4 regions of the Streptomyces sp. NPDC002209 genome follow, and region 2 is predicted to be linked to each of the others. Evidence: riboswitches for the same ligand, from Rfam matches in the RefSeq annotation. Region 2 holds a riboswitch; each other region holds the start of a gene.
What was found. Region 2 has a riboswitch for cobalamin ahead of cobN (cobaltochelatase subunit CobN). Riboswitches for the same ligand answer to the same signal wherever they lie in the genome.

Region 1 (7,533 bases), on a different contig from region 2:
CCAGCGCGTGGTAGCCGGGGTCGATGTAGTCGGGCCCGGCCTTGTGCGGGGACACGGCCAGGCCGCGCTCCGAGAACGCCGCCATCAGGCCCGTCGCGACCGTGGTCTTGCCGCTGCCGGACGACGGCGCGGCAATGACCAGACGCGGAACGTGCAGGGAATTCACCACTCGATGCCCTTCTGGCCCTTCTGGCCGGCGTCCATCGGGTGCTTGACCTTGGTCATCTCCGTGACCAGGTCCGCGAACTCCAGCAGCTTCTCGGGCGCGTTGCGCCCCGTGATCACCACGTGCTGCGTACCGGGCCGGTTGCGCAGGACCTCGATGACCTCGTCGACGTCGATCCAGCCCCAGTGCATCGGGTACGCGAACTCGTCCAGCACGTACAGCCTGTGCGTCTCGGCGGCCAGGTCGCGCTTGACCTGCTCCCAGCCCTCCTTGGCCGCCTGCTCGTTGTCGAGCTGCGCGTCCCGCTGGACCCAGGACCAGCCCTCGCCCATCTTGTGCCAGACGACCGGGCCGCCCTCGCCGGAGGCGCCGAGCACCTTGAGCGCGTTCTCCTCGCCGACCTTCCACTTCGCCGACTTGACGAACTGGAACACCCCGATCGACCAGCCCTGGTTCCAGGCGCGCAGTGCCAGCCCGAAGGCCGCCGTCGACTTGCCCTTGCCCGGGCCGGTGTGGACGAAGACGAGCGGGCGGTTGCGGCGCTGGCGTGTCGTCAGTCCGTCGTCCGGAACGACGGTCGGCTGTCCCTGCGGCATTACGCGGCCCTCCTGGTGGTGTGGTGAGACGGGGAAGTCACTGCGGTACGTACGTTCTTCACGAGCCCGGCCAGCGAGTCGGCCCGCAGCCCGTCGAGCGTGACGGCGGGCCCGCCGAGGTCGGCGGCCAGTACACCGGCCAGCCCCAGCCGGACCGGCCCCGACTCGCAGTCCACGACCACCGAGGCGACGCCCTCGGCCTGGAGCAGCCGGGCGCTGCGGGCCGAGAGCTCGCGCGGCGTACTGTCCTGCCGGCCACCGGCGGAACCGGCCGAGGTGGCCCGCCCGTCGGTGACCACCACGAGCAGCGGACGGCGGCTCGGGTCCCGCAACCGCTCGATGCGCAGCACCTCGTGGGCCTTGAGCAGGCCCGCGGCGAGCGGGGTGCGCCCGCCCGTCGGCAGCTGCTCGAGCCGGGCCGCGGCCGCGTCCACCGAGGAGGTGGGCGGCAGCGCCAGCTCGGCGGCGGCGCCGCGGAAGGTGATCAGACCGACCTTGTCCCGGCGCTGGTAGGCGTCCAGGAGCAGCGAGAGCACCGCCCCCTTGACCGCGCCCATGCGCTGCCGGGCGGCCATCGAGCCGGAGGCGTCGACGACGAAGAGGACCAGGTTGCCCTCGCGGCCCTCCCGGCTGGCCTGGCGAAGATCGTCCTTGCGGACGACGAGCCCGCGCCCGCTGCGCCCGCGCGCCTTCTGGTGCGGGGCGGCGGCCTGGATGGTCGCGGCGAGGTGCAGCTTCGTCAGGTGGCCGCGGGGGCGCTGGGCGCCGGTGGTCCGGCCGTGCGCGGTGCGGGCGCGCGAGCGCCGCCCGGACGCGCCCTCGCCGAGGCCCGGCACGCTGAGCATCTTGGTCCGGAACGGCTCGGCGGCCCGTACGGCGGCCTGCTCCGGTGCGGCGCCCTCCTGGGAGGCGGGCTGCGGCTCGGGGGACTCCGGGGCGTCCGGGGCCGGCAGGGACGTGTCGTCCTGCGCCTCGGGGGTTTCGGGGGCCTCGGGCCCGGGGGCGTCCGGTCCGCTCTGCGGGGGGACCCCGCCGCCTCCGCCGTCGGGACCGCCGTCTTCCGGACCGCCGTCGTCCGGACCCTCGGGCTCGGGCTCGGGCTCCGGGTCCGGGTTCGGGTCGGGCTCGTCGTCCGGCTCCTCGTCGGGGAACCGGTCCAGGATCTCGTCGAGCTTGTCCTCGTCGAGCCCGGGTGCGTCGAAGGGGTTGCGGCGCCGCCGGTGGGGGAGCGCCAGCAGCGCGGCCTGCCGTACGTCCTCCTTGCGTACGTCGCTCCGCCCGGCCCAGGCGGCCAGCGCGGTCGCCGTACGGGCCATCACGATGTCGGCGCGCATGCCGTCGACCTCGAAGCCGGCGCAGGTCGCCGCGATCTGCAGCAGCGAGGCGTCGCGCAGGCGGACCTTCGGGAGCAGCGCCCGGGCGGCCACGACGCGGGCGCGCACGTCCGCTTCGTCGCCGGCCCAGCGGGTGGCGAACCCGGCGGGGTCGTCCTCGTACGCGAGCCGGCGGCGCACCACCTCGACGCGCTGGGCGGGCTCGCGGGAGGCCGCCACCTGGACGGTCAGCCCGAACCGGTCGAGGAGCTGCGGGCGGAGCTCGCCCTCTTCGGGGTTCATGGTGCCGACGAGCAGGAAGCGGGCGGCGTGGCGTACGGAGACGCCCTCGCGCTCGACGTAGGAGGCGCCCATCGCGGCCGCGTCGAGGAGGACGTCCACCAAGTGGTCATGGAGAAGGTTCACTTCGTCGACGTACAGGATCCCTCGGTGCGCGTCGGCCAGTAGCCCCGGCTCGAAGGCCTTGACTCCCTCCGCCAGCGCCCGTTCGATGTCGAGGGCGCCGATGAGCCGGTCCTCGGAGGCGCCGACGGGCAGTTCGACCATGCGCGCGGGCCGGGCGGAGCCGGGCCCCGCCTCGTGCGGGCCGTCCGGGCAGGAGGGGTCGGGCGCGGACGGCGCACAGGAGAACCGGCAGCCGGGAACGACGTCCACCTGTGGCAACAGTGCGGACAGTGCGCGGACGGCCGTCGACTTGGCGGTCCCCTTCTCGCCGCGCACGAGTACACCGCCGACTGCAGGGCTCACGGCGTTGAGCAGCAACGCCAGCCGCAGGTCGTCCTGACCGACCACCGCGGTGAACGGGAAGTGGGTGGTGCTCGTGCTCATCCGCTGATCACTCCTTCGAGTGGGCTGCGCCCGCGACATGCTGAGCGAGAGCGGCCCTCGGCCATGCTGGTCATCTGCTCCCCGCGGTGACGGGGGTGGTCCGCTCCTCCACGAGCACGTGATCGAACTGCTGCTCTGCTCCCCGCCTCCGCGGGGATCTCCCGGGCCTTCACGGTGCGCCCGGTGGGAGGAACGGGAGGCCCGACGGGGCTCCGGTCTCGATCAGGCGGAGCAGGGCGTCGGTGTCCGCGTGCTCGGCGATCAGGTCGCCCAGCAGGTCCAGCTGCTCCTCCCGCAGGGCGCCGAACGAGGTGTCCGGGGACGGGACGAAGCGGCGCCCGGCAGCCGCGGCCACCTCGCGCAGGAACGCCCTGCGGAAGCCGTCCGACTCCAGCGAGCCGTGCCAGTGGGTGCCCCACACCGACCCGACCCGGCAACCGTCGAGGAACGGCTCCCCGCCCAGGACCTCGGCCACCCCGTGGTGGATCTCGTAGCCCGTCACCGGCTCGCCCAGCGCCGCACCCTCCGGCCGCGCCAGGGTCTTCTCCCGCTCGAAGCGGATCCGCACCGGCAGCAGGCCGAGCCCGTCCACCGAGCCCGCCCTGGACTCGACCTCGTCCTCGATGTGCTCGCCGAGCACCTGGAAGCCGCCGCAGATGCCCAGCACCGGCCGCCCCTGTGCGGCCCGCCGCGCCAGCGCGTCCGCGAGGCCGCGCTCGCGCAGCCACTCCAGCGCCTTCACCGTGCCCCGGGTGCCCGGGACCACCACGAGGTCCGCGTCGACCAGTTCCTCGGCCCGGTCCACGAACCGCACCACGACCCCCGGCTCCGCCGCGAGCGCGTCGACATCGGTGAAGTTCGACATCAGCGGCACCGCGCACACCGCGACCCGCAGGACGTCCTCGCCGACCGGCGGCGCCACGACCGACTCGCGCACCGCGCCCCGCAGGGAGACCCGGAGCCCGTCCTCCTCGTCGATGCCCAGCCCGTGCCGGAACGGCAGCACGCCGTACGTGGCCCGGCCGGTCAGGTTGCGCAGCATCTCCATGCCCGGCTCCAGCAGCGACACGTCGCCGCGGAACTTGTTCACCATGTATCCGGCGATCAGCGACTGGTCCTGCGGCGACAGCAGCGCCGTCGTCCCGAAGAACGAGGCGAAGACCCCGCCCCGGTCGATGTCCCCGACCACGACCACGGGGAACCGCGCGGCCCGCGCGATGCCCATGTTCACGATGTCGGTCCGGCGCAGGTTGATCTCGGCCGGACTGCCCGCCCCCTCGCAGATCACGGCGTCATACGTGCCCCGCAGCTGCTCCAGGCAGTCCGTGACGACCCCGAGAAGCTGTTCCTGGCGCCCCCCGTGGTAGCCGCGCGCACTCATCTCGCCCACCGGCTTGCCCAGCAGCACCACCTGGCTGCTGCGGTCGCTGCCGGGCTTGAGCAGCACGGGGTTCATCAGCGCCGTCGGCTCCACGCACGCCGCCTGCGCCTGCATCGCCTGCGCCCGCCCGATCTCGGCGCCCTCGCGCGTCACGAAGGAGTTCAGCGACATGTTCTGCGCCTTGAACGGCGCCACCTTCACGCCCTGCCGGGCCAGCCAGCGGCAGATGCCCGCCGTGACCACGCTCTTGCCCGCGTCCGATGTCGTACCGGCGACGAGGAGCCCCCCGCCCAGCTTTCCGCCGCTCACCGGCGTCCCCTCCCAGCCACACGCGACACCGCACAGCGCAGTGCCACACACGCCCCCAGCGCCAGCCACGTCACCTGCCGTGACAGCCGCACCGCCCGATCGATGTCCGCGACCTGCACCGGCCGCCCCGCCCCGCCGTTCAGTACGGCCCGGTGCTCGACCCGCCCCCCGTACGCCAGGGTGCCCCCCAGCCGTACGCCGAGCGCCCCGGCGAACGAGGCCTCCACCGGGCCGGCGTTCGGGCTCGGGTGCTTGGCGGCGTCCGCGCGCCAGGCCCGTACGGCTCCCCGCCGGTCGGGCCCGGCCAGTACGGCGGCCAGCGCGGTCAGCCGGGCGCCCGGCCAGCCCGCGAGGTCGTCGAGCCGGGCCGAGGCCCAGCCGTAGCGCAGGTACCGCGGCGACTTGTGGCCCACCATCGCGTCCAGGGTGTTCACGGCGCGGAAGGCCAGCAGCCCGGGGACACCGGCGGCGGCGCCCCACACCAGGGCCCCGACCACCGCGTCGGAGGTGTTCTCGGCGACCGACTCCACGACGGCGCGGGCCATCTGCTGCTCGTCCAGGGCCTGCGGGTCGCGTCCGCACAGGTGCGGCAGCCGCTCCCGGGCCACCTCGGCGTCCCCGGCGGCGAGTGCGCCGCCGATGGCGCGGGCCTCGCGGCCCAGGGAGGTGCCCCCGACGACGGCCCAGGTGGCCGCTGCTGTCAGGGCGATACGGGCGGCTGCGGGCCGGGAGCGCACGGCGCGGGCGCCCAGCGCACCCACGGCTGCCGCGCCCCCGGCGCACACGAGGGTGTGGAGGAGGCCCCGGGCGCGGTCGTCGCGCCACAGGGCGCCCTCGACTGCGGAGGCTGCTCGTCCGAAGGCGGCCACGGGGTGCCCTCGGCGCGGATCTCCGAGGATCCGGTCGCCGATCAGGCCCGCCGTGGCGCCGTACGCGAAGACGCGATCGGCACGCATGGTGGCAGGTATGTCCTCACTCAGGGTCCGCGCCCTGGTTCGACGTGTCCGGCGGTGGGAGTTCCTGGCTCCCGGGGCGCACGTGCCGCGTGCTCCCCGGTGACAGTGGCGGGACCGCGCCGGATTCGCACCGGACTTCCTCTCCATGCCGCCGTATTGGCTCGGGCAGTCCACCACGCACCGCGAAGGCCCGTCAACTCGCCGTTGACCTGCGGCGGGGCAGGTCACCGCCCCGGGCCGCAGGTACGGGAAAGCTCCCCCCGGGATGCCCGGAGGGAGCTTTCGTGCGCCGTGCCCGAATCGGTCAGCTGACGATCAGGTAGATGCCGTACGCCACGGCCGCCGCGACGAGCGCGAAGCAGGCGTACGCACCGCTGCGGGCCAGGGTGGCGGTGCCGCCCTGCTCGGTGGCGGCCTCGTGCTTGGAGAGGCCCACCAGGCCCAGGGTGAACAGGGCCACGAGCGTGACGGTGGCGGAGAGGCTGACCCCGAAGACGGAGCCGAGTGCTGCCCAGTCGATCTTCATACTGCGGAATCCTCTGTCGTTCTCGGGGTCAGACCGCGGCGGCGGGAGCCGCCGGAGCCGCGGGGACGGCGGCCGGGATGGTGGCCTTCAGGTCCTCGTCGGCCACCGCGGCGGTCGTACCGGCGGCAGCCGCCTCGGCGGCCACGGTCGGCGGGACGGTGACGGCGGCCATGGCCGTGGTGACGACACCCGGCTCCTCGGCCGCGGCCTGCTGCGCGGCGTTGACGTTGCTGTGGTCGACGACCTGGCGGCGGGAGATGAGCCAGATGGCGACGCAGGAGCCGACCAGGAAGAGCGCGACCGCGGCGACGCCGAGGTCACCGGTGCGCATGACCAGCTCGGCGCCGGAGGCGACGACGGCGGCGGCCGGCAGGGTCAGGCCCCAGGCGATGAACATGCGGGTGGCGGTGGACCAGCGGACCACACCGCCCTTGCGGCCCAGACCCGCACCCATGACGGCGCCGGAGCACGCGTGGGTGGTGGAGAGGGAGAAGCCGAGGGTGGAGGAGGCCAGGATGACGCTGGCGGCCGAGGTCTGGGCGGCGAAGCCCTGCTGCGGCTGCAGGTCGGTCAGGCCGCTGCCCATGGTGCGGATGATGCGCCAGCCGCCCAGGGAGGTGCCCAGCGCGATGGCCAGACCGGCGGAGACGATGACCCACACCGGCGGGTTCGCGCCGGAGTCCAGGGCGCCGCCCGCGACGAGGGCCAGGGTGATGATGCCCATCGTCTTCTGCGCGTCGTTGGTGCCGTGCGCGAGGGAGACGAGACCGGCCGAGGCGATCTGCCCGGCGCGGTAGCCCTTGGTGGCGGTCTTGCCGCCGACCTTGCCACCGAGCTTGTACGTGACCTTCGAGGCCAGCATCGCGGCCGCACCGGCCACGATCGGGGCGGCGATCGCGGGGATCAGCACCTTGGTGACGACGACGCTGCCGTTGACCGCGCCGATGCCGGCGGAGGCGACCGCGGCGCCGATCAGGCCGCCCATCAGGGCGTGGGAGGAGCTGGAGGGGAGTCCGACCAGCCAGGTGACGAGATTCCAGAGGATCGCGCCGACCAGCGCGGCGAAGATCACTTCCGGCTGGATGCCCTCCTCGTTGATCAGGCCCTTGGAGATCGTCTTGGCGACCTCCACGGACATGAACGCGCCGACGAGGTTGAGCACGGCGGACATGGCCACCGCCGTCTTGGGCTTGAGGGCGCCGGTCGAGATGGTGGTGGCCATCGCGTTGGCCGTGTCGTGGAAACCGTTCGTGAAGTCGAACACGAGAGCGGTGATGATCACGATCCCGAGGAGAAGCGTTATGTGCTCCATTTACCCAGGCTTCTGTTTGACGTCAGTGGCTCGGCGACCGTAGGCAACCTGAGTGAACGGAAGATGAACTGATGCGGGCGGAGCGGTGTACTGGCCCGTCGTGCCATCGGGACCTTCGTCCTGAT
Region 2 (7,533 bases):
GGAAGTAGTCGTCCGAGTCGGCGATGTCGTGCTCGCGGGTGTCCGTGTTCTTCGCGGCCACCGTGATCCGCTTGTACGCGGTCTCCATCTCGGCGCGGGCCGGTCGGCCCTCCAGACCGCGGCCGTACGCGTAGCCGCCCCACACCGTGTAGACCTCCGCGAGGTCGGCGTCCGTACGCCAGTCGCGGGAGTCGATCAGCTGGAGGATGCCGGCGCCGTACGTGCCCGGGCGCGAGCCGAAGATACGGGTCGTCGCGCGCCTCTCGTCACCGTGCTCGGCGAGGTCCGCCTGGGCGTGGGCCCGGACGAAGTTCTCCGACGCGGGCTCGTCCAGGGACGCCGCCAGCCGTACCGCGTCGTCCAGCAGGCCGATCACGTGCGGGAACGCGTCCCGGAAGAAGCCCGAGATGCGCAGCGTGACGTCGATGCGCGGGCGGCCCAGCTCCTCGAGCGGGATCGGCTCCAGGCCGGTGACGCGGCGCGAGGCCTCGTCCCAGACCGGGCGGATGCCCAGCAGGGCCAGCGCCTCGGCGACGTCGTCGCCCGCGGTGCGCATCGCGCTCGTGCCCCACAGGGACAGGCCGACCGAGGCGGGCCACTCGCCGTTGTCCGTGCGGTAGCGGGTGAGCAGGGAGTCGGCCAGGGCCTGGCCCGTCTCCCACGCGAGGCGGGACGGGACGGCCTTCGGGTCGACCGAGTAGAAGTTCCGGCCCGTGGGCAGGACGTTCACCAGGCCCCGAAGGGGGGAACCCGAGGGGCCCGCCGGGACGAAGGCGCCGTCCAGCGCGCTCACCACGTGCGCGATCTCGTCGGTCGTGCCGGCCAGCCGCGGGACGACCTCCCGGGCCGCGAAGTCCAGTACGGCCGCCACCTCCGCCGCGTACCCTGCGGCGACCGAAGCCACCGCCTCCGGGGCCCAGTCCGCGTCCTCCATCGCCTGCACCAGAGCGCGGGCCGCCTCCTCCGCCTCGTCGGCGGTCGTACGGGTGGCCGCGGACTCGTCCAGGCCGAGCGCCTCGCGCAGGCCGGGCAGGGCCGTGGTGCCGCCCCAGATCTGACGGGCGCGCAGGATCGCCAGGACCAGGTTGACCCGGGCCGCGCCGGTCGGGGCGCCGCCCAGGACGTGCAGGCCGTCGCGGATCTGGGCGTCCTTGACCTCGCACAGCCAGCCGTCGACGTGCAGCAGGAAGTCGTCGAAGCCCTCGTCGTCCGGGCGCTCCTCCAGACCCAGGTCGTGGTGGAGCTTCGCGGCCTGGATCAGGGTCCAGATCTGGGCGCGGATGGCCGGCAGCTTCGCCGGGTCCATCGCGGAGATCTGCGCGTACTCGTCCAGGTGCTGCTCCAGGCGCGCGATGTCGCCGTACGACTCCGCACGCGCCATCGGCGGCACCAGGTGGTCGACCAGGGTGGCGTGCACGCGGCGCTTGGCCTGCGTGCCCTCGCCCGGGTCGTTCACCAGGAAGGGGTAGATCAGCGGCAGGTCGCCGAGCGCGGCGTCCGGCGCGCAGGCCGCCGACAGGCCGGCGTTCTTGCCCGGCAGCCACTCCAGGTTGCCGTGCTTGCCCAGGTGGATCATGGCGTCGGCGCCGAAGCCGCCGTCCTCGGCGCGGGCCTGGATCCACCGGTACGCGGCCAGGTAGTGGTGCGAGGGCGGCAGGTCCGGGTCGTGGTAGATCGCGATCGGGTTCTCGCCGAAACCGCGCGGCGGCTGGATCAGGATGAGGAGGTTGCCGCGGCGCAGGGCCGCGAGGACGATGTCGCCCTCCGGGTTGGCCGAGCGGTCCACGAACATGTTGCCCGGGGCCTCGCCCCAGTGCTCCTCGACGTCTTCGCGCAGCTCGGCGGGGAGCTCGGCGAACCACCGCTTGTAGTCGGCGGCCGGGATCCGGACGGGGTTGCGGGCCAGCTGCTCCTCGGTCAGCCAGTCCTGGTCGTGGCCGCCGGCCTCGATCAGGGCGCGGATCAGCTCGTCGCCGTCGCCGGAGACCAGGCCCGGGATCTCCTCGACGGGGCCGAAGTCGTAGCCGCCCGCGATGAGGGTGCGCAGCAGCTCCACGGCGCTGGCCGGGGTGTCGAGGCCGACCGCGTTGCCGATGCGGGAGTGCTTGGTGGGGTACGCGGACAGGACGAGCGCGATCTTCTTGTCGCGGCGCTCGATGTGCCGCAGCCGGGCGTGCCGGACGGCGATGCCGGCGACGCGGGCGGCGCGCTCGGGGTCGGCCACGTACGCGGGCAGCCCGTCCTCGTCGAGCTCCTTGAAGGAGAACGGGACGGTGATCAGACGGCCGTCGAACTCGGGCACGGCGACCTGCGTCGCGGCGTCGAGCGGGGACAGGCCCTCGTCGTTGTCCTCCCAGGCGCTGCGCGAGCCGGTCAGGCACAGGGCCTGCAGGATCGGGACGCCGAGCGCGGCCAGCGCGCCCGCGTCCCACGACTCGTCGTCGCCGCCCGCCGAGGCGGTGGCGGGCTTGGTGCCGCCGGCCGCGAGGACGGTGGTGACGACCGCGTCCGCCGACTCCAGCGCGGCGATCAGGTCCGGCTCCGGGGTGCGCAGGGAGGACACGTAGAGGGGGAGCGCCCGGGCGCCCTGGGCCTCGATGGCATCGCACAGGGCGTGCACGAAGGCGGTGTTGCCGCTCATCTGGTGGGCGCGGTAGTACAGCACGGCGATCCGCGGACCCTCGCCGGCCCCGGGCGTGCGCTCCAGCGGGCCCCAGGTCGGCGCGGCGGCCGGCGGCTCGAAGCCGTGGCCGGTGAGCAGCACGGTGTCGGAGAGGAACCGGGCCAGCTGGTCCAGGTTGGCGGGGCCGCCGTGGGCGAGGTAGCCGTGCGCCTCGGCCGCGATGCCGATCGGGACCGTGGAGGCCTCCATCAGCTGGGCGTCCGGGGCCTGTTCGCCGGTCAGGACCACCACCGGGCGGGTCTGGGCCGGCGCCAGGAGCAGGTCGAGCCCGTCCTGCCAGGCGCGCAGGCCGCCGAGGAGGCGTACGACGACCAGGTCGACGCCGTCGAGCAGCCCGGGCAGATCGTCGAGGGGAAGGCGGGACGGGTTCGCGAACCGGTACGGCACGGGGCCGTCCGCGGTGTTCGCTGCGCGGGCGCTGAGCAGATCGGTGTCGGACGTCGACAGCAGCAGGATCATGCGGCGGCAGGCCTTCCTCGGGGTTTCCGCGCCCCGGGCAGTGAGGACAGCGGGAGTTCCTGACTCACCCGGCGGATGGCTCTGCAGGGTTCACAGTGGCGGGACCGCGCCGGATTCGCACCGGGCTTCCTCCCGGCGGGCCATGGGGCTCCGCCGCTGGTCATCTTAGGTGGCGATCTCCCTGACCGGGAGTGGGGGTGGCCCGCGCCGGGAGGTTCGCCCGACAGGCCCGCCCGCGCCCCCCGACCCCCCGCGCGCCCCCGCTCCGCGGAGGGGGTGGGTGGCGACGGCCACAGGTCGGGGCGGGGGAATCGTGGGTATGCTCGCCGCCATGCCGCCCCAGCCCCCTTCCGCCGCACCACGGGACGAACCCGTCATACGCGACCGCGGTGACGCATGCCCCGGTGCGCTGCGGCTGCATGCCGCGGACGACGGCTTCCTGGCCCGGGTCCGGGTGCCCGGCGGGATGCTCGGCGCGGACGCGGCCCTGCTGCTGGCCGATGCCGCGGACCGGCTCGGCGACGGGCACATCGACCTCACCTCCCGCGGCAACGCGCAACTGCGCGGACTCGGGGCGAGTTGCGGCGGCGCGCTGCAGTCCGTGCTCGTCCGCGCCGGCCTGCTGCCCGCGCCCACCCACGAGCGGGTCCGCAACATCGTCGCCTCGCCGCTGACCGGCCTCGACCGGCGCGGTCTGCCCGATGTGGCCCCCTGGGTCGCGGAGCTGGACCGGCTGCTGTGCGCCGAGCCGGCCGCGGCCGCCCTCTCCGGGCGTTTCCTGTTCGCACTCGACGACGGCCGCGGCGACGCGCGCTCGCTGGCCGCGGACGTGACCGTGCTGGCACGGGGCGCCGACCGGGCACTGCTGCTGCTGGGCGGCACACCGGCCGAGCGCACCGCCGACGCCCCGGGCGCCGGGACCCCGGACACCGACGCCCCGGACACCGGATCCGACCCCGCGGGGCAGCGCCCCGCACGGGCGGTGCTCGTCGCCTCGGCCGACGCGCCGCGGGCCGCGCTGACCGCCGCCCTGTATTTCCTGGACGCGGCGCGCGCAGCCGGCACCCGGGCCTGGCGGATCGCCGAGCTGCCCGCCGAACACGCCCTGGACGCAGCCGGGTTGACGGACCGGCTGGCGGCCGTCGGCATCGCCGCCGAGGCCGGGGCGCTGCCCGCACCGGCCTCGGCCGACGCCGCGTCCCCGTACGGCCCGCACGGGCGGGCTCCCGAGCCGGGGACCGTCACCGGACCCGACGGGACCGTCGCGCTCAGCGTCCTCGCCCCGCTGGGCCGCCTGACCACCGCGCAGTGGCGCCTGCTGGCCGGCCTCACGGGCCGTATCCGCCTGACCCCCTGGCGCGGCATCGTCGTCCCCGGCCTGCCCGCCCACGCCGCAGCACGAGAACTGGCCGCCCTCGCCGAGGCCGGGCTGGTCACCGCCCCCGACGACCCCTGGCGGTCCGTCACCGCCTGTACCGGTCGCCCCGGTTGCGCCAAATCCCTCGCGGACGTACGCGCCGACGCGCGCGCAGCCGTCACCCGCGCGACCGGCCCCCTGCCCGTGCACTGGTCCGGATGCGAACGCCGGTGCGGGCACCCGCGCGGCACCGCGTGGGTGGACCTGGTCGCCACCCCCGCGGGCTACGACCTCTCCGCCCCCGGCCGCACCGCGCGCCGCGGCCTGCAGACCTCCGAACTTCCCGCGGCCCTCGCGGACGCACGCCGCACCACCTCCCACGACGCAGCGAAGAAATGAGCGAGTACACAGTGTTCGAGTACGAGAAGGACGGCGCGGCGATCTACCGCCAGTCCTTTGCCACGATCCGCGCCGAGGCGGACCTCTCCGGGCTGCCCGCCTCCGTCGCCCAGGTCGCGGTACGCATGATTCACGCCTGCGGAATGACCGACCTGCCCCGTGACCTCGGCTACACCCCCGACGTCGTGCTGCGCGCGCGTGCCGCCCTGAGTGCCGGCGCGCCGATCCTGTGCGACGTGCAGATGGTCGCCAGCGGCGTCACCCGCAAGCGGCTGCCCGCCGACAACGAGGTCATCTGCACCCTCTCCGACCCGGCCGTGCCCGCCCTCGCCGCGAAGATGGGCACCACGCGCAGCGCCGCCGCCCTCGAAGTCTGGCGCGACCGCGGCCTGCTGGAGGGCTCCGTGATCGCCGTCGGCAACGCGCCGACCGCGCTGTTCCGACTGCTCGAGATGATCGAGGAGGGCGCCCCGCGCCCCGCGGCCGTCATCGGCGTCCCGGTCGGCTTCATCGGCGCCGCCGAGTCCAAGGACGCGCTGGCCGCCCACGCCTCCGGCCTCGACCACCTGATCGTGCGCGGCCGGCGCGGCGGCAGCGCCATCGCGGCCGCCGCCGTCAACGCGATCGCGAGCGAGGAAGAATGAGCAGCGCAGCCAGCACCGCAGCCGGCACCGGAAAGCTGTACGGCGTCGGGCTCGGCCCCGGCGACCCCTCCCTGATGACCCTCCGGGCCGTCCAGGTCATCGCCGAGGCCGATGTCGTCGCGTACCACAGCGCCCGCCACGGCCGCTCGATCGCCCGCTCCATCGCCGCCGGGCACCTGCGCGCGGACCACGTCGAGGAGCCGCTGGTCTACCCGGTCACCACCGAGACCACCGACCACCCCGGCGGCTACCAGGGGGCGATGGAGGAGTTCTACGAGCAGTCCGCCGCCCGGCTGGCCGCGCACCTGGAGGCCGGCCGGACCGTCGCCGTGCTCGCCGAGGGCGACCCGCTCTTCTACGGCTCGTACATGCACATGCACAAGCGGCTCGCCGACCGCTACGAGGCCGAGGTGATTCCCGGGGTGACCTCGGTGAGCGCCGCCGCCGCCCGGCTCGGCACCCCGCTCGTCGAGGGCGAGGAGGTGCTGACGATCCTGCCCGGCACCCTGCCGGAGGAGGAGCTCACCGCGCGCCTCGCCGCCACCGACTCCGCGGTCGTGATGAAGCTCGGCCGTACCTTCCCCGCCGTGCGCCGTGCCATGGAGGGCAGCGGACGGCTGGCGGAGGCCCGGTACGTCGAGCGCGCCACCATGGCGGGCGAGCGGACCGGCGTCCTCGCCGACACCGACCCCGCGAGCGTCCCGTACTTCGCCGTCGCCGTCGTGCCCAGCCGCATCGGCAACCCGGGCAGCGTGCCGTCCGGGCCCGGCGAGGTCTGCGTCGTCGGCACCGGACCGGCCGGGCCGCTCTGGCTCACCCCCGAGACCCGGCGGGCGCTGGCCGACGCCGAGGTGCTCGTCGGGTACACCACGTACCTGGACCGCGTCCCCGTCAAGCCGGGGCAGATCCGGCACGGCTCCGACAACAAGGTCGAGTCGGAGCGCGCCGAGTTCGCGCTCGACCTCGCCCGCCGCGGCAAGCGGGTGGCCGTGGTCTCCGGCGGCGACCCGGGCGTCTTCGCCATGGCCACCGCCGTACTGGAGGTCGCCGGGCAGCCGGAGTACAAGGACGTGCCCGTACGGGTCCTGCCGGGGGTGACCGCCGCCAACGCGGCAGCCGCCGCGGCCGGGGCCCCGCTCGGCCACGACTACGCCACCATCTCGCTGTCGGACCGGCTCAAGCCGTGGGAGGTCATCGCGGAGCGGCTGCGCGCCGCCGCCGCGGCGGACCTGGTGCTCGCCCTGTACAACCCGGGCTCGCGCAGCCGGACCTGGCAGGTCGCCCAGGCCAAGGAGCTGCTGCTGGAGCTGCGTTCGGCGCAGACGCCGGTCGTGGTCGCCCGCGACGTGGGCGGCCCGGAGCAGTCGGTCCGCATCCTCGCGCTCGGTGAACTGGAGCCGTCCGAGGTGGACATGCGCACGATCCTGCTGATCGGGTCCTCGCAGACCCAGGTCACGGAGCGGCCGGACGGTTCCCGCGTGACGTGGACCCCGCGCCGCTACCCGGAGGCCTGACCGGCAGCGAGCGCGGCCCGCCGCCCCGGGCGCGACGAAGCGCCCGCGGGCGGCGGCCGGTCGTTTCCGGCGGGGGGCTCAGCACTGCCAGAGGAACGCCGCCCGGCCGCAGGGCTCGCAGGCATGCGCATAGGCGCTGCCGGAGCCGAAGTTGGGGGCGGTGAGGGGGTCCGGACCCTCGTCCAGCCGGGCGACGAACTCCATGGGGCGGCCACAGCCCGCGCAGTCGGGGGTCTCGTCGCATTGAAGCCACTCGGCGGCGCCGCCGAGCCGGCCGAGCACGTCGTTCGCCGGGCGCCCGCTCCGCTCGGACCAGGCCTTGCGCGCGAGCCGGTACTCCGGCTCGGTCACCGTGACGCGCTCGACGCTACGGACCGCCCCCAGCTGCCGCACGTCCTCGTCGTCCTCGTCGTCCTCTTCGTCTTCTTCGTCCCCGTCCCCGTCCCCGTCCTCGGCGGCGGGGAGCGCGGGCAGCGG
Region 3 (7,533 bases), on a different contig from region 2:
CGCGATCTCGGCGTGCGTCCGGCCCAGCGCGGAGGCCGGGCAGAAGTGCCGGCCGGCGCCGAACGCGAGGTGGGCGTTGGGGCTCTTGCGCCCCAGGTCCAGCTCGCCCGGGTTCTCGAAGGCCTCCGGGTCGAAGTTGGCCCCCTCGAGCAGGACGAGGACGAGCTCACCCTCCCGGACCAGGACGTCGCCCACCTGGACGTCCTGCGTTGCGATGCGCGGCAGGCCGTCACCGACCGACAGGTTCCAGCGCAGCAGTTCGTCGACGGCCCGGCCCATGCGCTCGGGGTGCTCCCGCAGGTAGCCGATGAGCTCCGGCCTCTGCAGCAGCGCGAGGACCGCCAGCACGAGGAACGCCGAGGTGGACACCGCCCCCGCCCCGAAGAGCGAGACGGCGACGGTCGCGAACATGTCGTCGGTCAGGTGAGCCGACTGCGGGTCCGCCTCCTTCAGCTCCGCGAACCTGCCGAGCAGCCCCGTACGCTGCTCGGCAGGCCGCGCGAGCTGCGCCCTCAGCTGATCGGCGAAGTAGCCGACGTCCTTGTACCAGTTGAGCGCGGAGTCGGCGAACGGCTCGCGAGCGGTCATGAACGCGACGTCCAGCCCCGACATCAGGCGCCGCCGGTCCTCGAACGGCACCCCGAGCACCTGGCAGTGCAGCGCCGCCGAGAAGGGGTCGGCGAACCCCGCCCGGAGGTCGGCCGGGGCGCCCTCGGCGACGATCCGGTCGACGAGCTCCCCGGCCTGGGCGCGCAGCCGGTCCTGGAGCCCCTTCCGGCGCGGGTTCAGCGCCTTCATCACCGCGTCGCGCAGGCCGGCGCTGTTGATGTTGCCCATGTTGTCGACGACCTCGGGCGGGATCGTCAGCGCGTACTGGCGCGGGACCCCGGCGTTCGCCGTGTCCTCGAGGCTGAACCGCTCGTCCTCCAGCACCTGCTTGGCCAGCGCGTAGCTGCTCACCAGCCAGGCCGGGTCCCCGGTGAGGGTGCGGACCTTCGCGACGGGCGCCTTCTCGCGCAGCCACGTGCACTCCTCGGGCAGGACGTCGCCGCGCCGTGAGAGCGGGAAGTCCAGGAGGGCCCCGCCGGCGTCGTGCTCCCGGCCCTCAAGCTGCTCGACGCCCATCGGCGTTCCCTCCGGTCGGTGCGCGGTGCGCGGGCGGCGCCGCCGCCACGGGCGCCGGGTGCGGTGCCTGTGCGGCCTCGGGCCGTACGACGGCGTACGCCTGGTTGCGGGTCGCCCGCAGGCCCCCGCCGCGGGCGAAGAGGACGTCCGTGAGCGGCATCTTGACGTGGTAGGCCGCCACCGAGGACGGCACGTCCAGAATGCTCGGGGTGTCCACGAAGAACGGCAGCTCGGCCGCCATGTAGTCGAAACAGACCTGCAACTGGCCGGCCGTGATGGATTCACCCTCCGGCAACTTGGAGCCGACAAAGTGCAAGGCCATCTCTTCGCAGCCCTTGCGGAATTCCTCGTCGGTCTCCAGGAAATGCAGGATGCGGCGGTGCAGGAGTTGGTAGACGGGGTTCGGCTGGAACTCGGAAAGTGCTCTCACGCGGATTTCCGCATGGGGGTGCCCTGATTCCTCCACGCCCTTGAGAATGCGCCGCCGGACCGCCTTGATCTCCTTCGCGGCGCGCTTCCGTGCGTGTTCCCGGGTGTGGCCGAAGGCGGCGAACATCCGGTCCACATGGAGGTCTGCGTACACGAAGTCGACCTGCGCGAAGCGGGTCACGGCCCATCCGGCGAGACTTCTGATGCGCTCTGCACTGAAGTAGCTGTTTCCGGGGCTGACTCCGATGAGAACATGATCGCCGTCTTCCCAGATATGGCGGCAGGTGCGGGTGAAGGGCAGAACTTCGAATGATGCGTCGACTGTGATCGTCATCTGTGTGATCGCCCTTGTTGCCGCTTGTCCCTGGGAGCCCTGCGCTCCTGGTGTGGCGGCAATGCCGGTACGTTATGCCGTGACCCCGGAACGTGACAAGTCCAAGCCGTATTTCTTGGCAGGAATTATTTCTTCCGCATCGCGGAAGGTTAATTGAATTTATATCTGCCGCCCGAACGGGACCCGCGGGCGGGGGAGGTGCCCGGCTGCCGCTACCCTTGGCCGGTCAACAAGCACCGAGAAGGGGTGGATCCCAGTGGCTGACATCGAGAGCGCGCGGGCGACGTTCGGCAAGTTCGACGCGGACGGTGACGGCTTCGTCACGGCCGACGAGTACAGCGCGGCCATGAAGGCGATGGGCGACGCGTACGTGACCGGCGCCGTCGCGGACGCCGTGATCGCGGCCAAGGACAGCAACGGCGACGGCCTGCTGAGCTTCGACGAGTTCTGGGCCTCCCTGAACAAGTAAGCCCTGCACAGCCCCCGCCAGGCCTTCCGGCCGGGCGGGGGCGTTGCGCTGCCCCGGCGCGTTTCCCGGGGTCAGGAGACGGCTCCGCCGGGCGGCGGCGCCATGTCCTCCACCTCGCCCAGGGCCTCCTCCAGCCAGCGCAGCCAGAACGTCTCCAGGCCGATGCCGCCGTGCAGCACCAGCCGCCGCAGCCGGTCCTCGTCGGAGTCCCGCTCCGGCGGGAAGTCCTTCTCCTCGATCGCCTCGTAGACGGCCAGCTGCCGCCGGTGCAGATCGAGATGGCGCCGCAGCTCCCCGGCCAGCCCGTGCGGGCCCACCACGGCGGCTGCCCGGATCCGCAGCAGCAGCGGATCCCGGATGGCCTTCGGGTCCTGGCTCTCGCCGACCCACCGCGCGAGCTCCGCGCTCCCGCCCGCCAGCACCTCGTACTGCTTCTTCTGCCCCCGTACGGGCACCTCGCTGGGCAGCGCCCGGATCAGCCCGGCCTCCTCCAGGCGGCCGAGCTCGCGGTAGATCTGCTGGTGCGTCGCGGACCAGAAGTACCCGATCGACCTGTCGAACCGCCGGGTCAGCTCCAGCCCCGACGAGGGCTTCTCCAGCAGGGCGGTCAGGATGGCGTGCGGCAGCGACATGCGGCCATCCTAGGGATGCGGGAGACCGAGGCCCGCGAGCCCGGCATGATCCACGAGACGCCCCCTAGACCCAAGCGGCGAGGGCTTCGGGGGATTTCGGGCCCGGGGCGTGCGGGGGGAGGAGGCCGTGGGCGCGGAGGAAGGCGGTCACCGCCGGGGACCAGGCCTGGCGGAGGCCTGCCGAGGCCAGGAGCTCCGGGTCCGACAGGAGGTCCTGCGCCGGGCCGACGCGGATGCCCGACGGGGTCAGCACCGCCGCGTCGTCGGCCCAGCGGACCGCCAGGTCGACGTCGTGCGTGGCCATGACCACCGTGGTGCCGGCCGCTCGCAGGCCCGCCAGGACGTCCAGCAGCCGCTCCTGACCGTCCGGGTCCAGGCCCGCCGTCGGCTCGTCCAGGATCAGCACCCGCGGAGCCATCGCCACCGCCCCCGCGATCGCCGCGCGCTTGCGCTGCCCGTACGAGAGCAGGTGCGTCGGGCGGTCCCGCAGCGCCGTGATGTCCAGCGCGGCGAGCGCCGAGTCCACCCGGGCGCGGACCTCGTCCGCGGGCAGCCCCATGTTCATCGGGCCGAAGGACACGTCCTGTTCCACCGACGCCGCGAACAGCTGGTCGTCCGGGTCCTGGACCACCAGCTGAACCGACGTGCGCAGCCGGACCAGGCCCGCCCGGTCGTACGACACCGCCGTCCCGTCCAGGCGCAGCGCCCCCGAGCCGGGCCGCAGGCCCCCGCTCAGCAGCCGCATCAGCGTGGTCTTGCCGCTGCCGTTGCGGCCCAGCAGGACCAGTGCCCGGCCCTCCGCGATGGCGAAGTCCACGTCGGACAGGACCGCCGGGCCGTCCTCGTACGCGTAGCCGGCTCCGGCCAGTTCCACCAACGGGTTCACAGGTACAGCCCCTTCAGGGTGAGAGTCAGGGTGATCAGGACCGCCAGCAGGGCCCCCGACGCCGCCAGGAACCGCCACGACAGGGCCGCCTCGGGTACGAGGACCCGCAGGGCGCCGTCGTAGCCGCGCCCGGCCAGGCCCACCTGGAGCCGCGCCGCGCGGTCGAAGGCCCGTACGAAGGAGGTCGCGGCGAGCCCGGCCAGCGAACGCCACACCGCGGCCCGGCCCGACTGCCCCAGGCGGGCCGCCTGGGCGCGCCGGACCTGGGCCATCGAGTCCAGCAGCAGGAAGCCGATGCGGTACATGACCAGCGCCACGTCCACCACCGGCGCCGGGACCCCGGCCCGGACCAGCCGGGGCAGGACGTCCGAGACGGGCGTCGTGAAGGCGAACAGCAGCACGCCGAGGGAGGCCGCCGAGGTCCGCAGCAGCAGCTCCGCGGCATGCCGGGGGCCGTCGGGGGCGAGCGAGACGAACCCGGCCGGTCCGCCGACGGCGACCAGCAGCGGCAGTGCGCCCGTGACGCAGAAGCCCAGCGGGATCCGGAAGGCCCGCCACAGCCGGCGTCCGGCCACACCGGCCGGGCCGAGCAGCACCGCCAGCGTCGCCGCGGCGACCAGCGGTCCGCCGGGCCAGGGCGGCAGGCACACGGCGGTCACCGTCAGCCCCAGTCCCAGCAGGGCCTTCTCGAGCGGATGGCGGCCACGCCAGCGACTGCTGTGCGCGGCCACGTCGATCGGCAGCACCGCCTACGACCCCGTGGCGCCGGTGCCCGAGGGAACGCCCGCGGGGTCCGGCGGAGCCGCAGCCGTGTCCGCGGCCGCGGCAGCCGCCGCGGCCGCGCCCTGCCGGCGGCCCTTGCGGACGCCGAAGTAGTACGCGAGCACGCCCGCGCCGAGCGCCGCCTGGAGGGCGAAGAGTGCCGACTCCACCTCCCCGGAGGGGGGTTCGTACAGCGGCGAGAACCACGGCTCGTAGTCCGGCTTCAGCTCGGTGATCGCCGCCTCCGCCTGCGCGTCGGCGCCCGTGAACGGCTCCTCCTTGCCCTCGCCCAGTCCCAGCGCGAGCGGCAGCACGGCCAGGGCCGCCACCAGGAGCAGCAGCAGGCCGTTGATCTTCGTGTTCCGGTTCATCGCCATCAGACCGCCGTCGCCTTCTGCCCGCTGCCGCCGGTCAGCTTCGCGACGCCCAGCCGGACCAGGTCCGACTTGCTCGACTGCATCAGCAGCCGCATCACGAGCACCGTCAGCAGGCCCTCGCTCACCGCGAGCGGGACCTGGGTGACCGCGAAGATGCCCCCGAACTTCGCCAGCGCCCCCGGGAACCCGCTGCCCGGGTCCGGGAAGGCCAGCGCCAGCTGCACGGAGGTCACGCAGTAGGTGACCAGGTCGGCGAAGAAGGCGCCGAAGAAGACGGTCACCATCAGCGGGACGCCGAGGCGCTTCAGCAGCAGATAGACCCCGTACCCCGCCCAGGGCCCGGCGATCGCCATGGAGAAGACGTTCGCGCCGAGTGTGGTCAGTCCGCCGTGCGCCAGCAGCAGCGCCTGGAACAGCAGGGTGATCGTGCCGAGCACCGCCATGATCGGCGGCCGGAACAGGATCGCGCCGAGCCCGGTCCCGGTGGGGTGCGAGCAACTGCCCGTCACCGACGGGATCTTCAGTGCGGAAAGGACGAAAGTGAATGCACCGGACGCCCCGAGCAGCAGCGTGCTCTCCGGGTTCGCCTTCACCTCGCGGGTGAGGGCGCGCACACCGTGGACGACGAACGGAGCGGACGCGGCGCCCCAGGCGACCGCGTGCAAAGGGGGCAGAAACCCCTCGGCTATATGCATGGGTAGGGAGACCTCTCCAGCACCTCGTGGATGGACAACGCGCCCCGGCCGGTCTCCTGGCTCTCGGGTGCTGATGCCCTGACTCCGCCTTCCCGGGCGATGCGGATCCCCCCGCGCCGCCCAGTGGCTTCCCAGAGGAGTGGAGCCGGACTTCCCGTTCACAGTGGCGAGGGCCGCACCGGTTTCCCACCGGTTTCCCGTACACCAAGGCCCGTTGACCCTAGTCGGACGGACGGACCGGTACCAACCCGGCCCGAACGGGTGCGGTCCGCTGGCGGCCCCGGCGATCGCCGCCCAGGCTGGCAGCGTGGCCGCCGACTACGACTACTCCGACCTGACCGCCCTCTACGTCAACTGCACCCTCAAGCGCTCGCCCGAGCCCAGCAACACCGAGGGCCTGATCGAGCGGAGCCGCGCCGTCATGGAGGCGGCCGGCGCCCGGACCTCGCTGATCCGCGCCGTCGACCACGACATCGCCACCGGTGTCTGGCCCGACATGACCGAGCACGGCTGGGAAACCGACCAGTGGCCCGTCCTGTACAGCCAGGTCATGGACGCCGACATCCTCGTGCTGTGCGGACCGATCTGGCTCGGCGACAACAGCTCCGTCATGAAGCAGGTCATCGAGCGGCTCTACGCCTGCTCCTCGATCCTGAACGATCAGGGCCAGTACGCCTATTACGGCCGCGTCGGTGGCGCGCTCATCACCGGCAACGAGGACGGCGTCAAACACTGCGCCATGAACATCCTCTACAGCCTCCAGCACCTCGGCTACGCCGTCCCGCCGCAGGCCGACGCGGGGTGGATCGGCGAGGCCGGGCCCGGGCCCTCGTACCTGGACCCCGGCTCGGGCGGTCCCGAGAACGACTTCACCAACCGGAACACGACCTTCATGTCTTGGAACCTCATGCACCTGGCGGCCCTGCTGAAGCGCTCGGGCGGGATCCCGGCGCACGGCAACCAGCGCTCGGAGTGGGACGCCGGCTGCCGCTTCGACTTCCCGAACCCCGAGCACCGGTAGTCCCTCACGCCGATACGTCGGCCAGCGTCCACTCCCGTCTTCACCGGCACACGTTGCGGTGGGCGACGTCCAGCACGAACCGCTCGGGCCCGTGCAGCGTGAAGGAGGTGAAGGCGGGCTTGGCGTCGAAGGCGGCGCCGAAGGTGACGTACCCCTCGAAGTCGCCGGTCATGGCGAGGCCCTTGAGCCGGGGCAGGTAGATCTTGACGAGCTTCGGCCCGTGGTACGTGCTGTCGCCCGCGCGGTCGTGCGCGGCGGCGGGGTGCAGGCGGATCTGCAGGAAGTGCTTCCCGGCCAGCGGGACGGGCATGCCGGACCCGTCCTGGACCGGCTTCGGCACGCGGGTGACGACGACCTCGGGGACGCGTCCCCGCAGGTCGATGACGATGCGGTCGTACGTGCAGTGCCCGCCCCAGCGGGCGTTGACGACGAGCGGCGTGGGCCGGACGACGGCCGAGGCCGGCGCGGCGAGGGTGATCCCGGCGGTGAGCAGCGCACCTGTGGCCAGGGCCACGAGCTGCCGGCGGCGGAGGTGGTTCATGACGTCCCCCTGATTCTTCGGAGGCGGGGACCGGTGTCACTGCTGAGGACACTCCGGGCAGGCTCATGGTTGCACCCAAAACGCCAGAAACAAAAAGAAAAGGGACCAATCGCCCCCTATCGGGGCAGGAGGGTGCTCAGCTCGGCGTCGAGGTCGTAGTGCCGCTGCTCCTCGCCCCGCGGCACCAGCCCGACCAGCCGCCGGCACAGCGTGCGCACGTCCTTCGCACGGGCGGACACCACGCAGCTCCGCTCGCCGTTGG
Region 4 (7,533 bases), on a different contig from region 2:
ATCGCCCTGATCAAGCGCCGGAAGGACGAGCTGATGGTCAACCGCGAGGTGCGGTGGTTCACCCCCGAGGACGGTCCGGGCGTGCAGGACGTCATCTCGCGTGCGTATCGGCTCGGGATGAAGTGGACGCCCGGCACGAAGTAGCGGACGGGGATTCCACCCTCCCCGGGGTCCGCATCGTGGACAACTACGCTCGGGACATGAACGCAGAAGCTGCCGACGCGCTCGCCGCCGTCAAAGACGCCGACCGGAAGCATGTTTTCCATTCCTGGTCGGCGCAGGAGCTCATCGACCCGCTCGCCGTGGCCGGGGCCGAGGGCGCGTACTTCTGGGACTACCAGGGCAACCGCTACCTCGACTTCTCGAGCGCCCTCGTCTACACCAACATCGGCTACCAGCACCCCAAGGTCACCGCGGCCATCCAGGAGCAGGCGGCCAGGCTCTGCACCGTCGCGCCCGGCTTCGCCGTCGACGTCCGCTCGGAGGCGGCCCGGCTGATCGCCGAGCGCACCCCGGGCGACCTCGACAAGATCTTCTTCACCAATGCGGGCGCCGAGGCGGTCGAGAACGCCGTACGGATGGCCCGGCTGCACACCGGCCGGCCCAAGGTGCTGTCCGCGTACCGCTCGTACCACGGGGCCACGTCCACCGCGATCAACCTGACCGGTGACGCCCGCCGCTTCGGCAACGACAGCGCGACCGCCGGTGTCGTGCACTTCTGGGGGCCCTTCGCCTACCGCTCGCCCTTCTACGCGGCCACCGAGGCCGAGGAGTGCGAGCGCGCCCTGCGCCACCTCGAGGACACCATCGTCTTCGAAGGCCCGCGGTCCATCGCCGCGATCATCCTGGAGACCGTCGGCGGGGCCCCGGGCGTGCTCGTGCACCCCGACGGCTACCTCGCCGGGGTCCGCGAGCTCTGCGACCGCTTCGGCATCGTCTTCGTCCTCGACGAGATCATGGTCGGCTTCGGCCGCACCGGAAAGTGGTTCGCCTCCGAGCACTGGGACGTCACCCCCGACCTGATCTGCTTCGCCAAGGGCGTGACCAGCGGATACGTCCCGCTCGGCGGGGTCGCCATCTCGGCCGCCATCGCCGAGACCTTCGCCCGCCGGCCCTACCCGGGCGGGCTGACGTACTCCGGGCACGTGCTGGCCTGCGGAGCCGCCGTGGCGACGATCAACGTCATGGAGGAGGAGGGCATCGTCGAGCAGTCCGCCCGCACCGGCACGGAGCTGCTGGGGCCGGGCCTGCGGGCCCTCGCCGAGAAGCACCCGTCGGTCGGCGAGGTACGCGGTCTGGGCACGTTCTGGGCCCTGGAGCTCGTACGGGACCGCCGCACGCGCGAGCCGCTCGTGCCGTACAACGCCTCCGGGGCGGACAACGCGCCGATGGCCGAGTTCGCCGCCGCCTGCAAGAAGGGCGGGCTGTGGCCGCTGACCGCCGGCAACCGCATCCACGTCGCCCCGCCCTGCAACATCGGCCCGCAGGACGTGGCCAAGGGCCTCGCGATCCTCGACGAGGCGCTGTCGGTCGCGGATACGCACACTGTCTGACCTGCTGCGCTGTGCGGTCGCCCAAGCCGTGGGTGCCGGTGTTCGGATGATCTGTACGGGTAACAACGCCCTGCGCACATGTTGCAATCCGAAGCAGCACCTACGGACCGGGATGCACGTCAGTCCCGGGGCGGCCCCTTCGGGGCCGAACGGCGGGGAGCGGGACGTCCTGCGGTCGGGGGCGGGCGCTGGACGCCGGGCGTACGGGATCCAGACCACCGGACTCCGTGTTCCCGAGGCACCGAAGGAAGACACCATGAGCAAGCACGTCCTGGCGCAGAACCAGTACGGCAAGGCCGAGAACCGCATCGTCAAGGTCACCCGCAAGGGCGGCGACGGTTCGTGGCACGAGATCCGCGACCTCAACGTCTCGGTCGCGCTCCGCGGCGAGTTCCGCGACGTCCACCTGACCGGCGACAACGCCAACTGCCTGCCGACGGACACCACGAAGAACACGGTGTACGCCTTCGGCAAGGAGCACGGCATCGCCTCCCCCGAGGCCTTCGGCATCCTGCTCGCGAAGCACTTCGTCTCCTCCCAGTCGCCGATCCGCGAGGCGCAGATCCGGATCGAGGAGTACGCCTGGGAGCGGATCCCGGTCCCGACGCGCAAGGAGCAGCACTCCTTCGTCCGCAAGGGCCAGGAGGTGCGCACCGCGCAGATCACGTACAGCGAGACGACCGGTCTGCAGGTCATCTCGGGTCTGAAGGACCTGACGGTGATGAACTCGACGAACTCCGAGTTCCACGGCTACATCAAGGACAAGTACACGACGCTCAAGGAGGCGTACGACCGCATCCTGGCGACCAAGGTCACCGCGCGCTGGGCGCATTCGGCGCTGGCCGCGGACGACTCCGCGTACGACTGGGACCAGTCGTACAAGAAGGTCCGCAAGAACATGCTGGAGGCGTTCGCCGAGACCTACTCGTACTCGCTGCAGCAGACCCTCAACCAGATGGCCGAGCGGGTGCTCGACCACTGCCCGCGGGTCAACGAGGTACGCCTGAACCTCCCCAACAAGCACCACTTCCTCGTCGACCTGGAGCCCTTCGGCCTCAAGAACGACAACGAGGTCTACTTCGCGGCGGACCGGATGTACGGCCTGATCGAGGGCACCGTGCACCGCGACGGCGTGCAGCCGGTGATCGCGACGAGCGACTGGATCGTCGCCTGACGCCCCTCGTCACCGCTCGGCCCGGACCGCGTCGCGGGGTCCGGGCCGTCGTGCTGCCCGCGGCACGTCGTGCTCCGGCTACGTCCCGGCCGGCTGTCCGAGCTGGAGGTTCCACCGCCCGAGCCGGCCGGTGAGGCTGGTCACCGTGTCCGGCCGTACGTCGAGGCGCCAGAACGCGGCGGCCGGCAGCTCCAGCGCGGACACGACGGCCGCCCGTACGACGGCCTGGTCGACCACGGCGCGGTGCGTGCCCGCGGGCAGAGCCGCGAGCGCGGCGCCGACGCGGGCGATCAGCGCGGTGACGGACTCGCCGCCGGGCGGTGCGTAGTCGGGGTCCGTCAGCCACCTCCGGACGGCGGCCGGATCCTCGGCGGCGACCTCGTCCAGGGTCCGCCCGGCCCACTGCCCCGTGTCGGGGCCCTGCAGGCCCGCGTACTCCGGGCAGGGGTCGCCGTGGCCGAAGCGCATCTGCCGTGCGGCGTCGTCGAATGGACGTCTCACGAACTGAACTCGTACTACGTCGCTCTTCATAAGGGGAGCGTAAACGCGGTACGGTCTCGGACGACAACCAAAAAAAGACGACGGTATGACGGAAGTACCGGTGAAAATCCGGCACGGTCGCGCCACTGTGAATCCTCCCGGAGGGGGAGGAGAAGTCAGACCCGCCATGTCGTCGCTAGCACCACTGACCGGGACGCGTGTTCCCTCTGGAGGTTCTGCCATGGCTCACTCCGCCGTGCCCACGACGGCCCCTGCCGTCACCCCGATCTCGCTCTCCGCGCTCGCCCCCTGGGCCCTGTTCGTCGGCGTCCTGATGCTCGTCCTGCTCTACCTCGTCGGTGCCGAGCAGGGCGCCACCGCGCTCTTCGAGGGCGACACCGTCCACGAGTGGATGCACGACGGTCGCCACCTCCTCGGCTTCCCCTGCCACTGATCTCCACCAGCAAGGGAAGAACCGAACCATGAACTCCATTTCCCCCCGCGTCCTGCTGGTCCGGGGCATGCTGGCGGGTCTGCTCGCCGGCGTGGCCGCGTTCCTCGTCGCGTACGTCCTCGGTGAGTCCAAGGTCGACGCGGCGATCGCCATCGAGGAGGCGGGCCACGCCGCCCACGATCACGCCGAGGAGGCGGCCCCGGTCAGCCGGGCCCTCCAGGCCACGGCAGGCCTCGGCACCGGCACGCTCCTGTACGGGATCGCGCTCGGCGGCATCGCCGCGCTCGTGTTCTGCTACGCCCTGGGCCGGATCGGCCGCTTCGGCCCGCGGGTCACGGCCCTGCTGGTCTCGGGCGGCCTGTTCGTCACCTTCAACCTGGTGCCGTTCCTCAAGTACCCCTCCAACCCGCCGGCCGTCGGGGACCCCGACACCGTCGTCCGGAGGACCACCCTCTACATCCTGATGATCGCGTTGAGCGTGCTGCTGTCGGCGGGCGCGCTCATCCTGGGCCGGCGCCTGGCGCCCAAGCTCGGGAACTGGAACGCCTCGGTCGTCGCCTCGGTCGGCTTCGTCGCGGTGGTCGCCATCGCCTACGCGGCCCTGCCCGGCATCAACGAGGTCCCGGCGGACTTCCCGGCCGCCCTGATCTGGCAGTTCCGCCTCGCGACCGTGGCCATCCAGGTCGCGATGTGGACGACTTTCGGCCTGGTCTTCGGTTTTCTTGCCGAACGGGCCCTTGTCCCGGCCGCCGCACCCCAGGAGGCTGTACAGCCCGCGAGCTGACGATGAGGGGGCCGGTGGTACATGCAGACGGCGATCTGGGAATGGCGCGGCTGGACGGGCGCCGTCCCGTTCTGGCTCAACACCGTTCTGCTGCTCCTGGCCCCTTTCACCGCCGCCACGCTCCTGGCCCAGGTCGGCATCATCACGGCCCTGGCCGCCCTCGGCGGCCTGGCCCGCCACCTCTGGTTCGGCGACTACGGCCACCCGGCCATCCACCTCGCCGCCGCCCTCATGGGGGCGGCGGCGATTGCGTTCGTCCTGATCTGACCCTCCTGGCCGCCGGGAGCCCCGCCGGCCCGTCCTGCCGGGCATCGGCCCGCCGTCCACCCGTGTGCGCTGCGTGGTGCACTCGTTCGGCCGTATCCTGCGCAATCCTCGGGTCGGGGGCGGTGCACCCGTCACCAGCTGGGAAGACGTCCGGGGCGGCCGCCGACACGCCTGTGACGCGACGTCAGTCTTCGGCGTTGTAAGCGGTACTGACGGGCAGCGAGGGGTTCCACTGCTCTCAGGAGACCCGGCCACCGGAGCCGGGAGATCGGACCAGGAGGGAATTCCATGCCCCGCGCCAAGTGGGTGGTCGGCGTGCTGACAGTGGCTCTGCTGGGCACCGGCATAGGGATGTTGCGGAGCACCGAGGGCGCACGGCCCACTGCTGCCACCGCCGCCGACGCGCTGCCCTCGCGGGCCCTGGGCCTGTCCGGTCACCGCCGGCTCGTCGAGCAGCTGGAGCACTCCGGGCAGCACGCCACCGGCAAGGGGCCGCGACCCGTGCGGGCCGCCGGCATCACACCGCTGCGGGCCGCACGGCCGCTGCGGCTGTCCATCCCGAGTCTGGGAGTCGACCTGCCGCTGGGCGGGGACGGGGACGAGGCCTTCTGGGACCCCGACACCCCGGCCCCGGGCTCGGCAGGCGCCGCCGTGGTCACGGCCGCCGACCTGCGCCTCGCCGAGTTGCGGCGCGGGCTGACCGTCGAGATCGCGCGTGCGGACGGCCGTACCGCCGTCTTCACCGTCGACCGGGTCTCGCCCGGCGGGATCAGCGGACGCGCGCAGCGGCCCGGTCGGGCCCAACTGCGGCTGGTCAGCGGTGAGACCACGGTCCTGGCACGGCTGACCGGCCGGCACCGCACCGGCTGACCCGCCGGCGTCGCGCCCGGCCGCCGGCGTCGGGGGCGGCTGCCCCCGAGCACCCCCCGACCGCCCCGGGCACCGGCAGCCGCCTCGGCTTCCGTCAGCCGAGGGGGGTGTCTTCGTCCCCCGGTCGGGGGCTTCTGCGGTCCGGTCGGGGAGTCCCCGGGCGTGTCGGGGCAGACCCCTCGCATGAGCGGGACACGGCATGCACGCACGGCGCTGGCCAGGGCCCTTTCGGCGGCCTGCGTCGTGCTGCTGTGCCTGTTCGCGTCCGGTCCCGCCGTCACGACCGCCGCAGCGGCGGCCGCCGCCGCCGAGCGCAGCGGGTCCGGCGCGCCGAGCGAGCCGGGCGCCCCCGTCGAGGGGGAGTCCGATCCGGCAGCGGATCCCGAAGTGCGGCCCGCCGTACGCCTCGTCGTGCGCGGAACGCCGGGTGTACGGCAGCTGCCGCGGCCGGTGTTCCACGTGAAACAGGCCGGCCGGGCGATGCGCGCCGGCTCGTTCGGAACGGCCGGGCCGGTGCCGTCCGCGGGAACGGTACGGAGTGTGGTCCTGCGCTGCTGAGCGGGCCGAGCAGCAGCGCGTACCCCCACACACCCCCGAACACCGTGAGGTTCCGGCATGCCCATCGACCCGTACGCCGCCCTGAACGCCATGCTCCGCGCCGAGGTCACCCGCTACGCCCCGCCGGCCCCGAAGCCGCCGAGCCGTGGGACCGATGGCGAGGACGCCCCCGCCCCCGCCGCCTCCGTGGCCGCGGGGGCCACTTCTGCCACCGGCTGCGAGTCCTCGCCCGAGGACTGAGCCCTGGGATACGGGCGGGGGGCGGGGCCCCCCCGGGGGGGGGCGGCCCCCCCCCCCCCCCGCGGGGGGGGGGGGGGGCGGGGGGCCCCGGGGGGGGGCCGCGCCCCCCGCCCCGGCCTTCCGGGTCAGTGGCCTTCCGGTCAGGGCTCGCGCGTGTAGTAGCGGTAGAACGCCGCCAGCCCGAAGCCGACGCCGGTGATGAAGCCGACCCAGCACGAGCGGAGGATCGAGTGGTCGGCCAGGCTGTACAGGTAGCCCACGGCGATACCGGCGAAGGCGCCGTACGCCGTGGCGTGCAGCTCCCGCATCAGCCGGGGGCCGACACGGGCGAGCGTGAACATGATGGCGGCGAAGACGGCGCCGCACAGGATCCCGTAGAAGACGTTGCCCGCGTCGACCCCGTCCGTGTCGCGCCTCATGAAGGCCGCCCAGACTCCGTAGACGAGTCCGAGGAGCAGGGCCCGCGTCAGCTGGCCCTTGATCGGGTCGTCCGTGCCGGTCGCCTGCCAGTGCCGCCTCATCGGGGCGGTGGGTGCCGCATGTGCCATGACAGGGCTCCTCTCTCCCATCATCCAGGGCACACCCACCGCCCCCGACCGGCAAGTGGATCAGCGGACCGCCGGATCAGGGGCTGCGTACCGCCACGGCGTCGATCTCGAAGAGCATCCCGGGCAGGGCGAGGCAGGCGAGGCCGATCCGCCGATCCGCCACCCACCCGCAGCAGCACCGCTCGCGCCCCGCACCGTCCCGGCTTTCCCTGGTGACGTGCGCACCTTCCTCTCGGCGGTACTCGTCGTCCTCGTGACCGTCCTCGTGCCCGCAAGCGCCGTCGCGTACTGGGCCGACCGCGAGCTGGGAAACGCCGACCGGTACACCGCCGCCATGTCCCCGCTGGCCGAAAACGCGGCCGTCCAGGGCGTCGTCGTCACCCAGGCGGGCCGCGCCCTCGCCGGGCAGATCGACGCCGGCCCCTTCCAGGGCGGGGTCGACGCCCTGCTCGGCGAGGCCCTGCGCTCCTTCGCCGGCACCCCCGCCTACCGCACCGCCTGGGACGCGGCCAACCGCGCCGCGCACGCCGCCTTCCTCCAGGCCCTCACCACCGGCGACGGCGACGCCGTCACCATCGACCTCGCGCCCGTCATCGAGCAGGTCA

Region 1: another riboswitch for cobalamin. It lies ahead of ACFYXK_RS00305 (cobalamin biosynthesis protein); the one in region 2 lies ahead of cobN (cobaltochelatase subunit CobN).
Region 3: another riboswitch for cobalamin. It lies ahead of ACFYXK_RS06460 (energy-coupling factor ABC transporter permease); the one in region 2 lies ahead of cobN (cobaltochelatase subunit CobN).
Region 4: another riboswitch for cobalamin. It lies ahead of ACFYXK_RS15800 (CbtB-domain containing protein); the one in region 2 lies ahead of cobN (cobaltochelatase subunit CobN).

The regions. Positions count from the first base shown of each region.
Region 1 is NZ_JBIARX010000001.1:56,475-64,007, reverse strand. It holds gene ACFYXK_RS00325 (cobyrinate a,c-diamide synthase) at 1-169, opposite strand, end outside; gene cobO (cob(I)yrinic acid a,c-diamide adenosyltransferase) at 163-762, opposite strand; gene ACFYXK_RS00315 (putative cobaltochelatase) at 762-2,924, opposite strand; gene ACFYXK_RS00310 (cobyric acid synthase) at 3,094-4,599, opposite strand; gene ACFYXK_RS00305 (cobalamin biosynthesis protein) at 4,611-5,570, opposite strand; cobalamin riboswitch at 5,609-5,760, opposite strand; gene ACFYXK_RS00300 (hypothetical protein) at 5,875-6,096, opposite strand; gene ACFYXK_RS00295 (anion permease) at 6,125-7,408, opposite strand.
Region 2 is NZ_JBIARX010000017.1:87,291-94,823, reverse strand. It holds gene cobN (cobaltochelatase subunit CobN) at 1-3,142, opposite strand, end outside; cobalamin riboswitch at 3,175-3,316, opposite strand; gene cobG (precorrin-3B synthase) at 3,474-4,898, shown strand; gene ACFYXK_RS27200 (precorrin-8X methylmutase) at 4,895-5,542, shown strand; gene ACFYXK_RS27195 (precorrin-2 C(20)-methyltransferase) at 5,539-7,056, shown strand; gene ACFYXK_RS27190 (hypothetical protein) at 7,135-7,533, opposite strand, start outside.
Region 3 is NZ_JBIARX010000002.1:343,785-351,317, forward strand. It holds gene ACFYXK_RS06425 (cytochrome P450) at 1-1,125, opposite strand, end outside; gene ACFYXK_RS06430 (tRNA-dependent cyclodipeptide synthase) at 1,106-1,888, opposite strand; gene ACFYXK_RS06435 (EF-hand domain-containing protein) at 2,145-2,357, shown strand; gene ACFYXK_RS06440 (PadR family transcriptional regulator) at 2,429-2,989, opposite strand; gene ACFYXK_RS06445 (energy-coupling factor ABC transporter ATP-binding protein) at 3,054-3,875, opposite strand; gene cbiQ (cobalt ECF transporter T component CbiQ) at 3,872-4,621, opposite strand; gene ACFYXK_RS06455 (energy-coupling factor ABC transporter substrate-binding protein) at 4,625-5,014, opposite strand; gene ACFYXK_RS06460 (energy-coupling factor ABC transporter permease) at 5,014-5,709, opposite strand; cobalamin riboswitch at 5,738-5,933, opposite strand; gene ACFYXK_RS06465 (flavodoxin family protein) at 6,017-6,730, shown strand; gene ACFYXK_RS06470 (hypothetical protein) at 6,771-7,271, opposite strand; gene ACFYXK_RS06475 (SsgA family sporulation/cell division regulator) at 7,388-7,533, opposite strand, start outside.
Region 4 is NZ_JBIARX010000006.1:419,085-426,617, reverse strand. It holds gene ACFYXK_RS15820 (hypothetical protein) at 1-144, shown strand, start outside; gene ACFYXK_RS15815 (aspartate aminotransferase family protein) at 201-1,553, shown strand; gene pucL (factor-independent urate hydroxylase) at 1,810-2,727, shown strand; gene ACFYXK_RS15805 (histidine phosphatase family protein) at 2,806-3,228, opposite strand; cobalamin riboswitch at 3,263-3,412, shown strand; gene ACFYXK_RS15800 (CbtB-domain containing protein) at 3,449-3,661, shown strand; gene ACFYXK_RS15795 (CbtA family protein) at 3,690-4,445, shown strand; gene ACFYXK_RS15790 (hypothetical protein) at 4,467-4,712, shown strand; gene ACFYXK_RS15785 (hypothetical protein) at 5,001-5,582, shown strand; gene ACFYXK_RS15780 (hypothetical protein) at 5,766-6,140, shown strand; gene ACFYXK_RS15775 (hypothetical protein) at 6,198-6,380, shown strand; gene ACFYXK_RS15770 (hypothetical protein) at 6,521-6,928, opposite strand; gene ACFYXK_RS15765 (hypothetical protein) at 7,146-7,533, shown strand, end outside.